DNA from 2 places in the Pseudomonas sp. 1L-B-1-E-C1 genome. Region 1 is predicted to be linked to the other one. Evidence: predicted binding sites of a transcription regulator. Region 1 holds the regulator's gene; the other holds the start of a gene.
The links. The regulator sigma-54, encoded in region 1, starts transcription at its own class of promoters, with help from an activator protein. The targets are predictions, from matches to a motif close to ANTGGCATNNANNTTGCTNT.

Region 1 (7,805 bases):
AGACTCCCTTCAGCTCGACCGCGTAGGCGTTATCGGCACTCATCTAAACTCCTTGCGATGCAGCCTTTCATCGGGATGCCAGACTTTCCTCGGAAACACCTGCATCCCGGGCAGGCCGAACTGGCGGCGAACTATATCACTGCAAAGGCTGAGCGCCCAAGCGAGAACCCGGCCAGAATCGCCGACAGATGAGGGTCGCAGCGACTTTCACAGGGTTTTGGTAACCAGTAATGACAAAGCACGACGAACTTGCGTGAGGCTTTGCCACATAACCGCTATAATCGCCGCCTTTTCATCGGCCCATACGATTCTGACATGAGCAAAACCCGCGACCTGATTCAATCGGCACAACGCACCATCCGCCTCGAAGTGGAAGCCGTCCAAGGCTTGATGGCCCATATCGACGCCGATTTCGTACGCGCTTGCGAGATGATTCTGGCCAGCAAGGGCCGTGTGGTCGTGGTCGGCATGGGCAAATCCGGGCATATCGGCAACAAGATCGCCGCGACCCTGGCCAGCACCGGCACTCCGGCGTTTTTCGTCCATCCGGCCGAAGCCAGCCACGGCGACATGGGCATGATCACCCGCGACGACGTGATTCTGGCGCTGTCGAACTCCGGCTCGACCAACGAAATCATCACGCTGCTGCCATTGATCAAGCGCCTGGGCATCCAGTTGATCAGCGTTACCGGCAATCCGCAGTCGCCGCTGGCGAAGGCTGCCGAGGTCAATCTCAACGTGCATGTCGAGCACGAAGCCTGCCCGCTGAATCTGGCACCGACGTCTTCGACTACTGCAGCGCTGGTCATGGGCGACGCCCTGGCCGTGGCCTTGCTGGAAGCGCGCGGTTTTACCGCCGAAGATTTTGCCTTCTCGCATCCGGGCGGCGCCCTTGGCCGGCGCCTGTTGCTGAAAGTGGAAAACGTCATGCATGCCGGGGAGGAGTTGCCGCAAGTACAACGCGGCACCCTGCTCAAGGATGCGCTGATGGAAATGACCCGCAAGGGCCTCGGCATGACCGCTATCCTTGAAGCCGACGGCAAACTCGCCGGGATCTTCACCGATGGTGATTTGCGCCGCACCCTGGATCGCACCATCGACATTCGCAACGCCACCATCGACGAAGTGATGACCGCACACGGCAAAACCGCGCGGCCCGACATGCTTGCCGCCGAAGCCCTGAAAATCATGGAAGACCACCGAATCAGCGCCCTGGTAGTCGTCGACGAGGAGGATCGCCCGATCGGCGCCTTCAACCTCTCCGATCTGCTGCGCGCAGGAGTCATGTAATGAGCAACGATCTGCTGCAACGCGGCAAAGCGATCAAACTGGCAGTCTTCGACGTCGACGGTGTGCTCACCGACGGCCGTCTGTATTTCCTCGAAGACGGCAGCGAGTTCAAGACTTTCAATACCCTCGACGGCCAGGGCATCAAGATGCTGATGAATGCCGGCGTGGAGACCGCAATCATCAGCGGTCGCAAGACCCCGGTGGTCGAGCGCCGCGCGAAGAACCTCGGCATCCCGCATCTGTTTCAGGGGCGCGAAGACAAATTGGTGGTGCTCGACGGCCTGCTCGCGCAACTGGGCCTAAGCTATGAAGAAGTCGCCTATCTGGGCGACGATCTGCCAGACTTGCCGGTGATCCGCCGTGTGGGGCTGGGCATGGCGGTGGCCAACGCTGCCGATTTCGTCCGCGAACACGCCCACGGCGTTACCCGCGCCCGTGGCGGCGAAGGTGCCGCCCGCGAATTCTGCGAATTGATCCTGCGCGCCCAGGGCCGCCTCGAAGCGGCCAACGCCGCGTACCTGTGAGCCAGACCATGTTTAGCAAAAAGTTTCGCAACTTCCTGCTGTTCGGCTGCATCGCGGCGATTTTCGCCGCGGTCGGCTACTGGAACATCAGCCCGGAACGCTTCCTCGACAAGCCGCCGGTCTCGACTGCCGAGAACCCTATCGACTGGTACGCGACCAACACGCACACCATTCAGTACCTGCCCGACGGCAAGGTGCAGTACGAGATGACCTCCGACAAGGCCGAGCACGTCAAGGCCACCGATGTCACTCTGGTGACCAAGCCTGATTTGAACATGTTTCGCGGCACCGACTTCCCGTGGCACGTGACCAGCGAGCGCGGCGAAGTGAACTCGGGCGGTACCGAGGTGGAATTGATCGACTCGGTCCGCGTACAGCGCACCGATGAGAAAAATCGCGGCACCCTGATCACCAGCACCCGCATGACCGTGTTCCCGCAGCAGGAATATGCGCAGACTGCGCAACCCGTTAGAATCGAGGGCGCTGGCGGCGTGTCGACTGGCGTCGGAATGAAAGCGTACCTGAAGGACAGCAGGATACACCTGCAATCGAACGTAAGAGGACAGTATGAGGCTCGTTAAAACCCTCCCTATTTTGCTCAGTCTGGGCGCAGCACTGGGAAGCGCGAGCGCCTGGTCCCTGCCGAACGATCAAGAGCAGCCAATCCGCATTCAGGCCGACGACGCCCAGCTGGACGACAAGAACGGCGTAGCTACCTATAAAGGTGACGTGATCATCACTCAGGGCTCGATGATCGTCAAAGGCAACACCGTGACCATCACCCGCACCTCGACCGGTGATATCGACGTTGTGACGTCGGTCGGCAACCTCGCCTACTTCGAACAACTGCAGACTGCCGGCGACACCAAGCCAGTTCAGGGCTGGGGCGTGACGATTCAGTACCTCGCCGCGCAAAATCGCGTCGTACTGATCGACAAGGCCAAGGTTGTCGATAAAGACAACAACACCACCCAGGGCGAGAAAATCGTCTACGACACCGTGAAGAAACTGGCCAGCGCCGGTCGCGCTACCGGCAGCAAAGTCACCGAATCGCGTCCGCGCATCGACATGGTGATCCAGCCGAAGAAGAAAACCCAAGAGAAATCCCAGTAATGGCAACTCTGAAAGCTCAGCACCTGGCCAAGGCCTATAAAAGCCGCCAGGTCGTGCGTGATGTCAGCCTGTCGATCGACAGCGGTCAGATCGTCGGCCTGCTCGGCCCGAACGGCGCCGGCAAGACGACCTGTTTCTACATGATCGTCGGCCTGGTGCAGGCCGATCAGGGCCGGGTGCTGATCGACGATCTGGACGTCAGCCACCAGCCGATGCACGGCCGCGCCAAAGCCGGTATCGGCTATCTGCCGCAAGAAGCGTCGATCTTCCGCAAGCTGTCGGTCGCCGACAACATCATGGCGATCCTCGAGACTCGCCCGGAACTCGACAAGGCCGGCCGTCGCAAGGAGCTGGAAAGCCTGCTGCAGGAATTCCACATCAGCCACATCCGCGACAACCTCGGCATGAGCTTGTCCGGTGGTGAACGCCGCCGGGTGGAAATCGCTCGCGCTCTGGCCACTGCGCCGAAATTCATCCTGCTCGACGAACCGTTCGCCGGTGTCGACCCGATCTCGGTCGGCGACATCAAGCAGATCATCCACCACCTCAAGGCCAAGGGCATCGGTGTGCTGATCACCGACCACAACGTCCGCGAGACGCTGGATATCTGCGAAACCGCTTACATCGTCAACGACGGTCAACTGATCGCCGAGGGCGATGCCGAGACCATCCTGGCCAACGATCTGGTCAAGGAAGTGTATCTGGGTCACGAGTTCCGCCTGTAAGCGCGACAGCGCTGTATCGATTCAAGGCGCATTTATCCGCTTTAATTGTTACAGCGCTCTAGGCAAACACTTCAGTTTCAGGCATATAATTTGCTTAAGTTTGGCGCTTCGGCGCCCTGTAGTGGATGGCGCAAAGCGCCGGCGAATAAGGTGTTAAGCCCCTGCCATGAAACCATCGCTAGTCTTGAGAATGGGCCAGCAGCTGACGATGACACCGCAGCTGCAACAGGCCATCCGTCTGCTCCAATTGTCGACCCTGGACCTGCAACAGGAGATTCAGGAGGCTCTGGAATCCAATCCGATGCTCGAACGCCAGGAAGAAGGCGACGACTTCGACAACGCCGATCCCTTGGCCGACAACGCCGAACAGAAGCCCGCCGAAATCCAGGAACCCTCCTATCAGGAAACCGCCCCGACGGTGGACAACCTCGAGGATGGCGAATGGAACGAGCGCATCCCCAATGAACTGCCGGTGGATACCGCCTGGGAAGACGTCTACCAGACCAGCGCCAGCAGCCTGCCCAGCAGCGATGACGACGAGTGGGATTTCACCACCCGCACCTCCGCCGGGGAGAGCCTGCAGAGCCATCTGCTCTGGCAACTGAACCTGGCGCCGATGTCCGACACCGATCGCCTGATCGCCGTCACCCTGATCGACTGCATCAACAATCAGGGTTATCTGGACGAGACACTCGAAGAAATTCTTGAAGCATTCGATCCGGAACTGGATATCGAGCTCGATGAGATCGAAGCCGTCCTGCATCGCATCCAGCAATTCGAACCCGCCGGGATCGGCGCACGCAACCTCAGCGAATGCCTGCTCCTGCAACTGCGCCAATTGCCAGCCAAGACGCCGTGGCTGTCCGAGGCCAAGCGTCTGGTCGCCGATTACATCGACCTGCTCGGCAGCCGCGATTATAGCCAGTTGATGCGGCGCATGAAGCTCAAGGAAGACGAACTGCGCCAGGTCATCGAACTGGTGCAGAGCCTCAATCCGCGTCCGGGCTCGCAGATCGAGTCGACCGAAGCCGAATACGTCATTCCTGACGTGATCGTGCGCAAGGACAACGAGCGCTGGCTGGTCGAGCTGAACCAGGAATCGGTGCCACGCCTGCGTGTCAACGCCCAGTACGCCGGTTTTGTGAAGCGTGCCGACACCAGCGCCGACAATACCTTCATGCGTAATCAATTGCAGGAAGCCCGCTGGTTCATCAAGAGCCTGCAGAGCCGCAACGAAACCCTGATGAAAGTGGCCACGCAGATCGTCGAACATCAGCGCGGATTCCTGGAATACGGCGACGAAGCGATGAAACCGCTGGTACTGCATGACATCGCTGAGGCGGTCGGCATGCACGAATCGACGATTTCCCGAGTGACCACGCAAAAATTCATGCATACCCCGCGCGGTATTTATGAGCTGAAATACTTTTTCTCCAGCCACGTCAGCACCTCCGAAGGCGGCGAATGCTCGTCCACGGCGATTCGCGCGATCATCAAGAAACTGGTCGCGGCGGAAAATCAGAAAAAGCCGTTGAGTGACAGCAAGATCGCTGGTTTACTGGAGGCACAAGGCATTCAGGTGGCTCGCCGCACCGTCGCCAAGTACCGCGAATCCCTCGGAATCGCGCCTTCGAGCGAACGCAAGCGGTTGATGTAAGCCACGTTACAGCGTTCCAGTGGCAGGCTTTTCGGCCTGCCGCTTTATGCACTGGCAACGAAGGAGAAGCTGTATGCAAGTCAACATCAGTGGACACCAACTGGAAGTGACCCAACCTCTGCGTTCCTACATCGAGGAAAAACTCCAACGACTGGAGCGACATTTCGACAAGATCACCAACGTGCAAGTCACGATGTGCGTCGAAAAGCTGAAGCAGAAGATCGAAGCCACCTTGCATATCCCCGGCAGCGAAGTGGTCGCCAACGCAGAAGATACCGACATGTACGCTGCGATCGACTCACTCACCGACAAGCTGGATCGCCAACTCAAAAAGCATAAGGAAAAGACCCAGAGCCTCCTCCAGGGCGCGACCGGTCGTTAACACCCCTATCCCATGATCCGACTTGAAACCATCCTGACCCCCGGCCGTTCCCAGGTGAACGCGCCGGGCGGCAGCAAGAAAAAAGCCCTCGAACAGATTGCCAACCTGATCCACCGCGAAGTGCCGGATCTGGCGATGCAGGATGTCTTCGAGGCGCTGATCGCCCGTGAAAAACTCGGTTCCACCGGTTTTGGCAACGGCATCGCCATTCCCCACTGCCGCCTCAAGGGCTGCACGGCGCCAGTCAGTGCCCTGCTGCACCTCGAAGCTGCGATTGATTTCGACGCCATCGACGGCGCCCCGGTAGACCTGTTGTTTGTGCTGCTGGTCCCGGAAGCCGCGACCGATGCGCATCTGGAATTGCTGCGCCAGATCGCCAGCATGCTCGATCGCAAGGAAGTGCGCGACAAACTGCGTAGCGCCCCGAGTAACGAAGCCTTGTACCAGGTCGTACTGGACGAGCAGAACGGGCACTGATCATGCGTTTGATTATCGTCAGTGGCCGTTCGGGCTCGGGTAAAAGTACCGCCCTGAATGTCCTTGAGGACAACGGTTACTACTGCATCGACAACCTGCCGGCCGGCTTGCTGCCGGAACTGGCCGAGCGCGCGCTGATCCACACCGAGCTCGCGCAGCCGCTGGTTGCCGTGTCGATCGATGCGCGCAACCTGCCCAGCCATCTGTCACGTTTCCCGGAATTGCTCGAAGATGTGCGTGCCAAGCATATCCAGTGCGATGTGCTGTATCTGGACGCCGACGAAGAAACCCTGCTCAAGCGTTTTTCCGAAACACGCCGTCGCCACCCGCTGAGCAACGCCAATCGCTCACTGGCCGAAGCGATTCAGGATGAAAGCGCCCTTCTCGGGCCGATCGCCGATCTGGCCGACCTGAAAATCAACACCACCAACCTGAATCTGTATCAACTGCGCGACACCCTGAAGTTGCGCCTGTTGAATCAGCCGGAGCCCGGTACCGCATTCCTGGTTGAATCTTTTGGCTTCAAGCGTGGCATGCCGGTCGATGCCGATCTGGTCTTCGATGTGCGCTGCCTGCCCAATCCGTACTGGAAACCGGAGCTGCGCGCGCAGTCCGGACTCGATGCACCTGTGGCCGAGTACCTGGCGGAACAGCCGGATGTCGAAGAAATGTATCAGGACATCTACACCTACCTGAACAAGTGGCTGCCACGTTTCGCCGCCAGCAACCGCGCCTACGTCACCATTGCCATTGGCTGCACCGGCGGGCACCACCGCTCCGTCTACCTGACCGAACGCCTGGGTCAGGCCCTGCAGAAAACCCTGAAGAACGTCCAGGTTCGCCACCGCGACCTCACCTAAAGGATTCACACCGCGATGCCTGCTCGTGAAATCGAAATCATCAATAAGCTGGGTCTGCACGCCCGGGCGTCAGCCAAATTTGTCGGCGTAGCGGGTCAGTACCCAGACTGCACGATCAGAGTGGGTCGCACGCCAGAGACGACTGTCGACGGCAAGAGCATCATGGCGATGATGATGCTGGCCGCTGGCAAGGGCACCAAAATTTATCTGAGTACTGAAGGCGAACAGGCTCAGGAAGCCATGGACGCCTTGGTCGATCTGATCGAAAGGTATTTCGACGAAGGCGAGTAATCCTTGGGGCGAGGACAACGTTCCTCGCCTCCATTCAACCCAACGCCGTATCCATCACCATCATCAGACAAAACCCGATCAGCAAACCAAGACTCGCCAGTTTGTCATGCCCATGACGACGCGACTCCGGGATCACTTCGTGAGTCACCACCAGCAACATCGCCCCGGCCGCCAGTGCCAACCCCAGTGGCAACAGCACTTGAGCCAGACTCACCAGCCACGCACACAACAGCGCGAACACCGGTTCGACCAGCCCTGACGCCGCGCCGATCAGAAAGGCCCTGACCCGCGACATCCCCGCCCCGGCCAGCACCAACGCAATCACCAGACCTTCCGGCACATCCTGCAACGCGATGCCCATCGCCAGACTGTCGGCGTCTGCCATGCCGCCACCGGCAGACACGCCGACCGCCATGCCTTCCGGAATGTTGTGCGCGATGATGGCGAACACGAACAGCCAGATGCGCGGTGGAATCACCGGATGCT
Region 2 (7,805 bases), on a different contig from region 1:
CGCGGTGTGCAGCTGCGACTCCAGGTAGGAGTTGTACACGCGACGCACGTCGGCCAGGGTCGTGCCCGTGCCGATGAAAACGCTGCCGTACTGCTGCGAGGACTTGGTGCCCTGCACGGTTTGCTGACGTGAATAACCGGCGGTGTCGACGTTGGCAATGTTGTTGCCTGTCGTAGCCAGAGAGGACTGGCTGGCCGACAGTCCCGACATCCCGATATTGAGCAAACTCATGGTTCAGACCTTATTACCTGGTGCCTTATAAAGGCGTGGTGGAGACACCCGCCGCAGCGTAGTTTTCAAAACTGTTCATCTGCTTGGCAATTTGCGAAATCTTCGTCGCGTAGTTCGGGTCGGTGGCGTAACCGGCCTTCTGCAACTCGCGTACAAACTGTTCTGGGTTATCGGCCGACTTCAGCACTTCTTGATAGCGATTGTTGCTCTGCAGCAACGTCACCAGATCGTGGAAGCTGTCCTTGTACGAGGCATAGGAACGGAACTCGGCCGTTTCCTTGACCATCGCACCATTGCGGAACTCGCTGGTGATCGCGCGGGCCGAATCGCCCTTCCAGTTGCTGCTCGCCTTGATGCCGAACAGGTTGTGGCTGCTGCTGCCGTCCTGGGCGCGCATCACCGATTTGCCCCAGCCGGTTTCCAGTGCCGCTTGCGCCACCAGATAACGCGGATCGACGCCGATGCGGTCGGCGGCTTCCTTGGCCATCGGCAGCATGGTGTTGACGAATTCGTCGGCGGAACTGAAGGCCTTCTTCGCCGGCGCCAGCGGAATCTGCGCCATGGCGCGCCCGTAGACCTGCATCTGCCCGCCGGCGGCTTTCTGCTCTTCGGCACGGGCCAGCCAGTCGCCGTTGTACAACGCGCCGGAACCGCTGATGGCGGTGGTCGCAGCACGTTGCGGCAAGGCGTTGGTCGCGGCCGTCGTGGTGGTCGCAGTGGCAGCGCTCGGCGCCGACGGCACCAGGCCTGCGAGCAAGCGATCGGCCAGTTTCGGCGGCAGCGCCAGACGCCGCTGGTTGATCAGCGCCATGTCGTTGCGATGGGAAATATCGGTGTTGTTCGGCGCATGCACCGAGCGCGATGCCCACAACGGGCGCTCGCCGTTGACGCGCGACAGCGGGCCGGTGGCGACGGTGCCGGCGGCAATCGGCGTCGGCACGGCGGCGGCCTTGGCCAGCGCTTCCTGTTGCTTGGCGGCGGACGCGGCGGCAGCTTCGCCCGGCGCCATCGGTTTGTTCTTCGACATCTGCCGGATCAGCACGTCAGCCAGGCCGATACCACCGCCCTCGCGGGACATGGAAACCGCCAGTTGCTGGTCGTACATCTCCTGATATTGCTTGGCGGCCGGCGTGTTCAGCGGGTTGTCCTGGCCGAGGGCTTCGGTGGCCGAACGCATCGACTTGAGCATTTCGCCGAGGAACAGCGACTCGAATTCCTGCGCAACCTTGCGCATGTTTTCGTCGCTGTTCTTGTCGCCGACCTTGAGCTGGTTCAGACGATTGAGGTCGGAGTAGGAACCCGAATCGCTGCTGCTGACCAGACCGCTTTTGCGCATATCCATGGTGGCCGGCCTCAGATCACGATCAGGTCGGCTTGCAATGCGCCGGCCTGCTTCAGAGCTTCGAGAATCGCCATCAGGTCACCCGGTGCCGCGCCGACCTGGTTCACCGCACGGACGATCTCGTCGAGGGTGGTGCCCGGGCCGAACTTGAACATCGGTTTGGCTTCCTGTTCGGCATTCACCCGCGAGCGCGGCACGACGGCGGTCTGGCCGTTGGACAGCGGGCCCGGCTGACTGACGATCGGATCTTCGGTGATGGTCACGGTCAGGCTGCCGTGAGTCACGGCGGCTGGCGACACTTTCACGTTCTGGCCGATGACGATGGTGCCGGTGCGCGAGTTGATGATGACTTTCGCCACCGCCTGACCCGGATCGATTTCGAGGTTTTCCAGGATCGACAGGTAGTCGACGCGCTGGCTCGGATCCAGTGGCGCAGTCACGCGCACCGAACCGCCGTCGATGGCTTGCGCAACGCCAGGGCCGAGCATGTCGTTGACCTTGTCGACGATGCGCTTGGCGGTGGTGAAGTCGGAGCGGTTGAGGTTCAGCGTCAGGCTGTTGCCCTGGTTGAAACCGCTCGGCACCGCACGTTCCACCGACGCACCGCCAGGGATGCGACCGGCCGACGGAACGTTGACGGTAATCTTCGAACCGTCACGACCTTCGGCATCGAAACCGCCGACCACCAGGTTGCCCTGAGCAATCGCATAGACGTTGCCGTCGATCCCCTTGAGCGGCGTCAGCAGCAAGGTGCCGCCGCGCAGGCTCTTGGAGTTACCGATCGAGGACACGGTGATATCGACCTGCTGACCCGGTTTGGCAAACGCCGGCAGATCGGCACTCACCGACACCGCCGCAACGTTCTTCAGCTGCACGTTGCCCGATCCCGGCGGCACCTTGATGCCGAACTGCGAGAGCATGTTGTTGAAGGTCTGCAGGGTGAACGGGGTCTGCGTCGTCTGGTCACCCGTGCCGTTAAGCCCGACCACCAGGCCATAACCGATCAATTGGTTGGAGCGCACGCCGGAAATGCTGGCGATGTCTTTCAGCCGCTCGGCGTGTGCGGTGAAGGCCGCAGACATCAGTAATGCGGCCACCATAAGGCTTTTCAGATTCAACGTAGCCACCTAGAAAGGGAACAGCGGGCTGAGGAAGAAACGGTCGAACCAGCCTGGCTGACTCGTATCGGCAAACGCGCCGGTACCCGAGTAGGTGATGCGCGCATCGGCGACGCGGGTCGACGACACGGTGTTGTCGGTCGCGATGTCATCGGCGCGGACCATGCCGGCGATGCGCACCAGTTCGTCACCGGTGTTGAGCGTCAGCCACTTCTCGCCACGCACGGCGATGATGCCGTTGGGCAGCACGTCGGCCACGGTCACGGTGATCGAGCCGGTCAGGCTGTTGCTCTGCCCGGACTTGGCGTCGCCCTTGGTCGAACGGTCGGCGCTGTAGCCGGCGTTGAGACTCAGGTCGTTGCCACCGATCGGGTTGTTGGTGGTCAGGCTGGAGCCGAACAACGAGGTCAGACCGATCTTGTTGTCGCTGTTCTTGTCCATCTGCGAGTTGGCGTTCTTGCTCGCCTGGGTGCGCTCGTTCAGGGTGATGGTGATGATGTCACCGACCCGGAACGCCTTGCGGTCGCTGTACAGGTTCTGCTCGAAGCCGGCCTGATAGATCGAGCCGTTATTGGCGGCCGCCGGCAACGGTGTGCGCGGCAACACCGGGGCGTAGTAAGGGTCATTGGGCTTGGGCGCCGGAGCGACGCAGCCCGCGAGCGAGACGACCCCACCCAATGCCAGAACAGATACAAAGCGCTTCATGACCCTACCTCACGGTGTTGCTGGCGACCTCAGGCCGCCCCATAGACTGGATTACAGATTCTGCGTTACGAACGAGAGCATCTGGTCGGCGGTGGAGATCACCTTGGAGTTCATCTCGTAGGCGCGTTGAGTGGTGATCATGTTGACCATCTCTTCAACGGTGCTGACGTTGGAAGTTTCCAGGGTGTTCTGCAGCGTGGTACCGAAACCGTTCAGGCCTGGAGTGCCGATTTGCGGCGCGCCGGAAGCAGCGGTTTCCAGGAACAGGTTGTTGCCCACGGCTTGCAGGCCGGCCGGGTTGATGAAGTCGGCGGTCTGCAGGTTGCCGATCACTTGCGAAGCCGGGTTGCCGGCGATGGTGATCGACACGGTGCCGTCACGGCCGACAGTGAAGGTCTGCGCATCGTTCGGGATGATGATCGCCGGTTCCAGAGCGAAACCGCTGGCGTTGACGATCTGGCCATTGGAGTCGAGGTGGAACGTACCGTCACGGGTGTAGGACGTGGTGCCATCCGGCTGCAGGATCTGGAAGAAACCGCGACCGTCGATGGCCATGTCCAGCGGCTGCTCGGTGGTTTGCAGGCTGCCGGCGGTGAAGTTTTTCTGGGTGCCGACAATGCGCACACCGGTACCCACTTGCAGACCCGACGGCAGTTCGCTGTCCTGGGTCGACTGGGCGCCTGGCTGACGCTTGATCTGGTACAGCAGGTCCTGGAACTCGGCACGGTCACGTTTGAAACCCGTGGTCGAGACGTTCGCCAGGTTGTTGGAAATGGTGGTCAGGTTGGTGTCCTGGGCGGACAGACCGGTTTTGGCAACCCATAGAGCCGGAAGCATTCGATTCTCCTCGTGCGCCTGTTTTACGGCGCGACGTTCTGATAATTAGCTGATCTGCAAGACCCGAGCCATGGCCTGGTCGTCGTCTTTGGCGGTGTTCATCATCTTGACGTGCAACTCGAACTGCTTGGCCAGGGCCAGCACCGAAGTCATTTCTTCCACGGCATTGACGTTGCTCGATTCAAGGAAACCCGAGACCAGTTTGACGTTGGCGTCGGCTTGCGCCGGCTGGCCGTCCTTGGTGTAAATCGAACCGTCGAGACCTTTGTTCATGTTCTTGATGTCCGGGTTGACCAGCTTGATCCGGTCGACTTCGGCCATGACGCGTGGGCCCTCGCCCATCGCGCGAATGCTGATGGTGCCGTCTTCGCCGACCTCGACCTGCTGCTCGGGCGGCACGGCGATCGGGCCGCCATTACCGATCACCGGCATGCCGTTGCCGGCGCGCAGTACGCCGAGGGCGTCGATGTTGAGGCTGCCGGTGCGCACGTAGCTTTCGCCGCCATTAGGGTTCTGCACGGCGATGAAACCGTTGCCGGTGACCGCAACGTCGAGGTCCCGACCGGTCTGCACCAGCGAGCCCGGGGTGAAGTCGGTGGCGGGACGTTCGCTCATGGCAAACGCGCGCGCCGGAAAGCTGTCACCAAACACCGGCATCGACCGCGCCTGCTCGAGGTCGCGCTGGAAGCCGTTGGTGGAGATGTTCGCCAGGTTGTTGGCATGCGCCCGCTGCGCCAGTGCGTTCTGGCTGGCGCCGGTCATTGCCACATAAAGGTACTTGTCCACTGTGTTTCCTCTGCATGCCGGACGTTTGCCGCCCACCGCTGTACTGCTCAGCCATAAGCAATTTGCAGACCAACTTTTTATTGGCGGGCGAAGGCCCGGTAAACAGGGGGCTTGAGGGGATTGGAGGGGGAATCTGAAATGTGCAGAAGACGAAAAACCGGCGGTGTCATGCCGCTTCGCGGCAAGAGAGCAAAAGATCGCAGCGTTCCGCAGCTCCTACAGGGAACCGCGTTCCAAATGTAGGAGCTGCCGAAGGCTGCGATCTTTTGATCTTAAGCTTCGCTGTCTTTGCCAACCTCATACTCACGCAGCTTGTTGGCAATCGTGGTGTGCGAAACACCGAGCCGTTTGCCCAGTTGCCGACTGCTCGGGTGTTCGGAATACAAGCGCTCCAGCACCGCTTTCTCGAAGCGCCCGACGATCTCGTCGAGATTTCCATCCAGGGAAAAATCACCAAGCGGCTGACGCACGCCGTAATCCGGCAGACGGATATGCTCGGCCTTGACCTTACCGCCGTCGCACAATGAAACCGCCTGAAACAGCACGTTCTCCAGTTGCCGCACGTTGCCCGGCCAGTGGTAATGGCTGAGCCGCTCCATCGCCGCCGGGGCGAGTTTCGGCAGCGGGCAGCCGATCTGCCGACTGGCCTGATCGAGGAAGTGTTCAACCAGCGGCGTCAAACCGTCGAGGCATTCGCGCAACGGCGGAATGTGCAGCGACAGCACGTTCAAGCGGTGATAGAGATCCTGACGAAACTCGCCGCGCGCGCACAATTCGGACAAGTCTACCTGGGTGGCGCAGATCACCCGCACGTCGAGATACACCTCTTCATCGCTGCCGACACGACGGAAGCAGCCGTCCTGAAGAAAACGCAGCAATTTGACCTGCAAGCGCGGGCTCATCTCGCCGACACCATCGAGAAACAGCGTGCCGCCAGCGGTCAACTCCAGCAGGCCGAGCTTGCCTTCGGCCCGTGCACCTTCGAAGGCGCCTGGGCCGTAGCCGAACAGTTCGGTCTCGGCCATCGACTCCGGCAACCCGGCGCAGTTGAGCGCCATCAACGGCGACTGCCCACGCGGACTCGCGAGGTGACAGGCGCGCGCGAGCAGTTCCTTGCCGGTGCCGGTTTCGCCTTCTATTAATAGCGGCGCATCCAGCGGCGCCATGCGTCGCGCTTCGCGGACCACGGCGGCCATGACTTTCGAGCTCTGGAAGATACTGTCGAAGCCGCGCAATTCCTGCTTGCGCACATTGTAGATACGCTCGCCGACGCGATCGGCGCGGTGCAGGGTCAGCACCGCGCCGGCCATGGCCTCGCTGTCGTCATGCTCTGATTGCAGCGGTGCGATATCGGCGAGGAAGATGTCGCCCTTGACCTTGACCCGCATACCGTTGATTCGCGATTTGTTGGCGCGCACCAGTTCCGGCAGGTCGAAATCCTCGGCGTACCGCGACAGCGGAATCCCCGGCACTTCATCGACGCGCACCCCGAGCAACTGCGCCGCCGCGCGGTTGGCCGCCACGATCGAGCCGCCCATGTCGATCGACAGCACCGGAAACTCCAGCGCGCCGAGCAACGCATTCAATTCCATATGCCGGCGTTCGCTGGGCATCAGGCCGACGCGCTTGACCCCGAATACTCCGCCAATCGCCTCGAACTTCGGCCGCAGCGCCTGGAACTGGATGTTGATCAGGTTCGGACAGTGCAGATAGATCGCATTGCCATGCTCACCACCCACCTCGCCGCGCGCGACGTTGATCCCGTACGCCACCAGCAGATTGAGAATGTCGCGCAGGATGCCGATGCGGTTCTGGCAGTGGACTTTGATGCGCATAGAAAAGGCCCGACAGGTTTGAGAGGTGAACACATTCCCTTGTGGGAGCGAGCCTGCTCGCGAAGGCGGCGTCACATCCGATATCGATGTTTCAGCCAGACCGCTTTCGCGAGCAGGCTCGCTCCCACAGGGTTTTGTGGCGCGCTTGATGCAGAGTTTTCTATCGAGGCACGCAGATAGTTGTCAAGATTATGTGACAGCCACCGCCCTTTTCAAACCCGCCAATCGCCGTAAATGCGCATTAACCGACAAAGCGTAACGATAACTTTACGAAACCAGCAGAATTTTCCTACGCACACACGGCTAAACATGCTGCATGCCCGACCACTCTCGGGTATTCCTTAACCCATCGCTGGACATAACAAAAACGAATTTCCTAGCAGGAGAGCAGCATGAAGCAGACGCAATACGTGGCTCGCGAGCCCGATGCGCAAGGTTTTATCGACTACCCCGCCGAAGAACATGCGGTGTGGAACACGCTGATCACTCGCCAGTTGAAGGTGATTGAAGGTCGCGCGTGCCAGGAATACCTGGGCGGTATCGAAAAACTCGGTCTGCCCCACGACCGCATCCCGCAACTGGCCGAGATCAACAAAGTCCTCGGCGAGACCACTGGCTGGCAGGTTGCCCGGGTGCCGGCGCTGATTCCTTTTCAGACGTTCTTTGAATTGCTCGCCAGCAAGCAATTTCCTGTCGCCACGTTCATTCGCACCCGCGAAGAACTCGACTACCTGCAAGAGCCGGATATCTTTCACGAGATCTTTGGCCACTGCCCACTGCTGACCAACCCGTATTTCGCCGAGTTCACCCACACCTACGGCAAGCTCGGTCTGCAGGCGACCAAGGAAGAGCGCGTGTACTTGGCGCGGTTGTACTGGATGACCATCGAATTCGGTCTGGTCGACACCCCGCAGGGCAAGCGCATTTACGGTGGCGGGATTCTGTCCTCGC

Region 2: AC0Z4S_RS20645 (flagellar basal body rod protein FlgF) is a predicted target of sigma-54. The motif match lies at 5,074-5,093, and genes of this name have one in related genera.

Annotation. Positions count from the first base shown of each region.
Region 1 covers NZ_JBXAWN010000004.1:183,410-191,214, reverse strand. Annotated here, with positions in the region: gene AC0Z4S_RS09140 (ATP-binding cassette domain-containing protein) at 1-43, opposite strand, end outside; gene AC0Z4S_RS09135 (KpsF/GutQ family sugar-phosphate isomerase) at 316-1,290, shown strand; gene AC0Z4S_RS09130 (KdsC family phosphatase) at 1,290-1,814, shown strand; gene lptC (LPS export ABC transporter periplasmic protein LptC) at 1,823-2,395, shown strand; gene lptA (lipopolysaccharide transport periplasmic protein LptA) at 2,382-2,927, shown strand; gene lptB (LPS export ABC transporter ATP-binding protein) at 2,927-3,652, shown strand; gene AC0Z4S_RS09110 (RNA polymerase factor sigma-54) at 3,819-5,309, shown strand; gene hpf (ribosome hibernation-promoting factor, HPF/YfiA family) at 5,383-5,691, shown strand; gene ptsN (PTS IIA-like nitrogen regulatory protein PtsN) at 5,704-6,168, shown strand; gene rapZ (RNase adapter RapZ) at 6,171-7,028, shown strand; gene AC0Z4S_RS09090 (HPr family phosphocarrier protein) at 7,044-7,319, shown strand; gene AC0Z4S_RS09085 (ZIP family metal transporter) at 7,354-7,805, opposite strand, start outside.
Region 2 covers NZ_JBXAWN010000012.1:34,765-42,569, reverse strand. Annotated here, with positions in the region: gene flgK (flagellar hook-associated protein FlgK) at 1-231, opposite strand, end outside; gene flgJ (flagellar assembly peptidoglycan hydrolase FlgJ) at 257-1,573, opposite strand; gene AC0Z4S_RS20660 (flagellar basal body P-ring protein FlgI) at 1,585-2,673, opposite strand; gene flgH (flagellar basal body L-ring protein FlgH) at 2,701-3,396, opposite strand; gene flgG (flagellar basal-body rod protein FlgG) at 3,448-4,233, opposite strand; gene AC0Z4S_RS20645 (flagellar basal body rod protein FlgF) at 4,279-5,019, opposite strand; gene AC0Z4S_RS20640 (sigma-54-dependent transcriptional regulator) at 5,292-6,854, opposite strand; gene phhA (phenylalanine 4-monooxygenase) at 7,247-7,805, shown strand, end outside.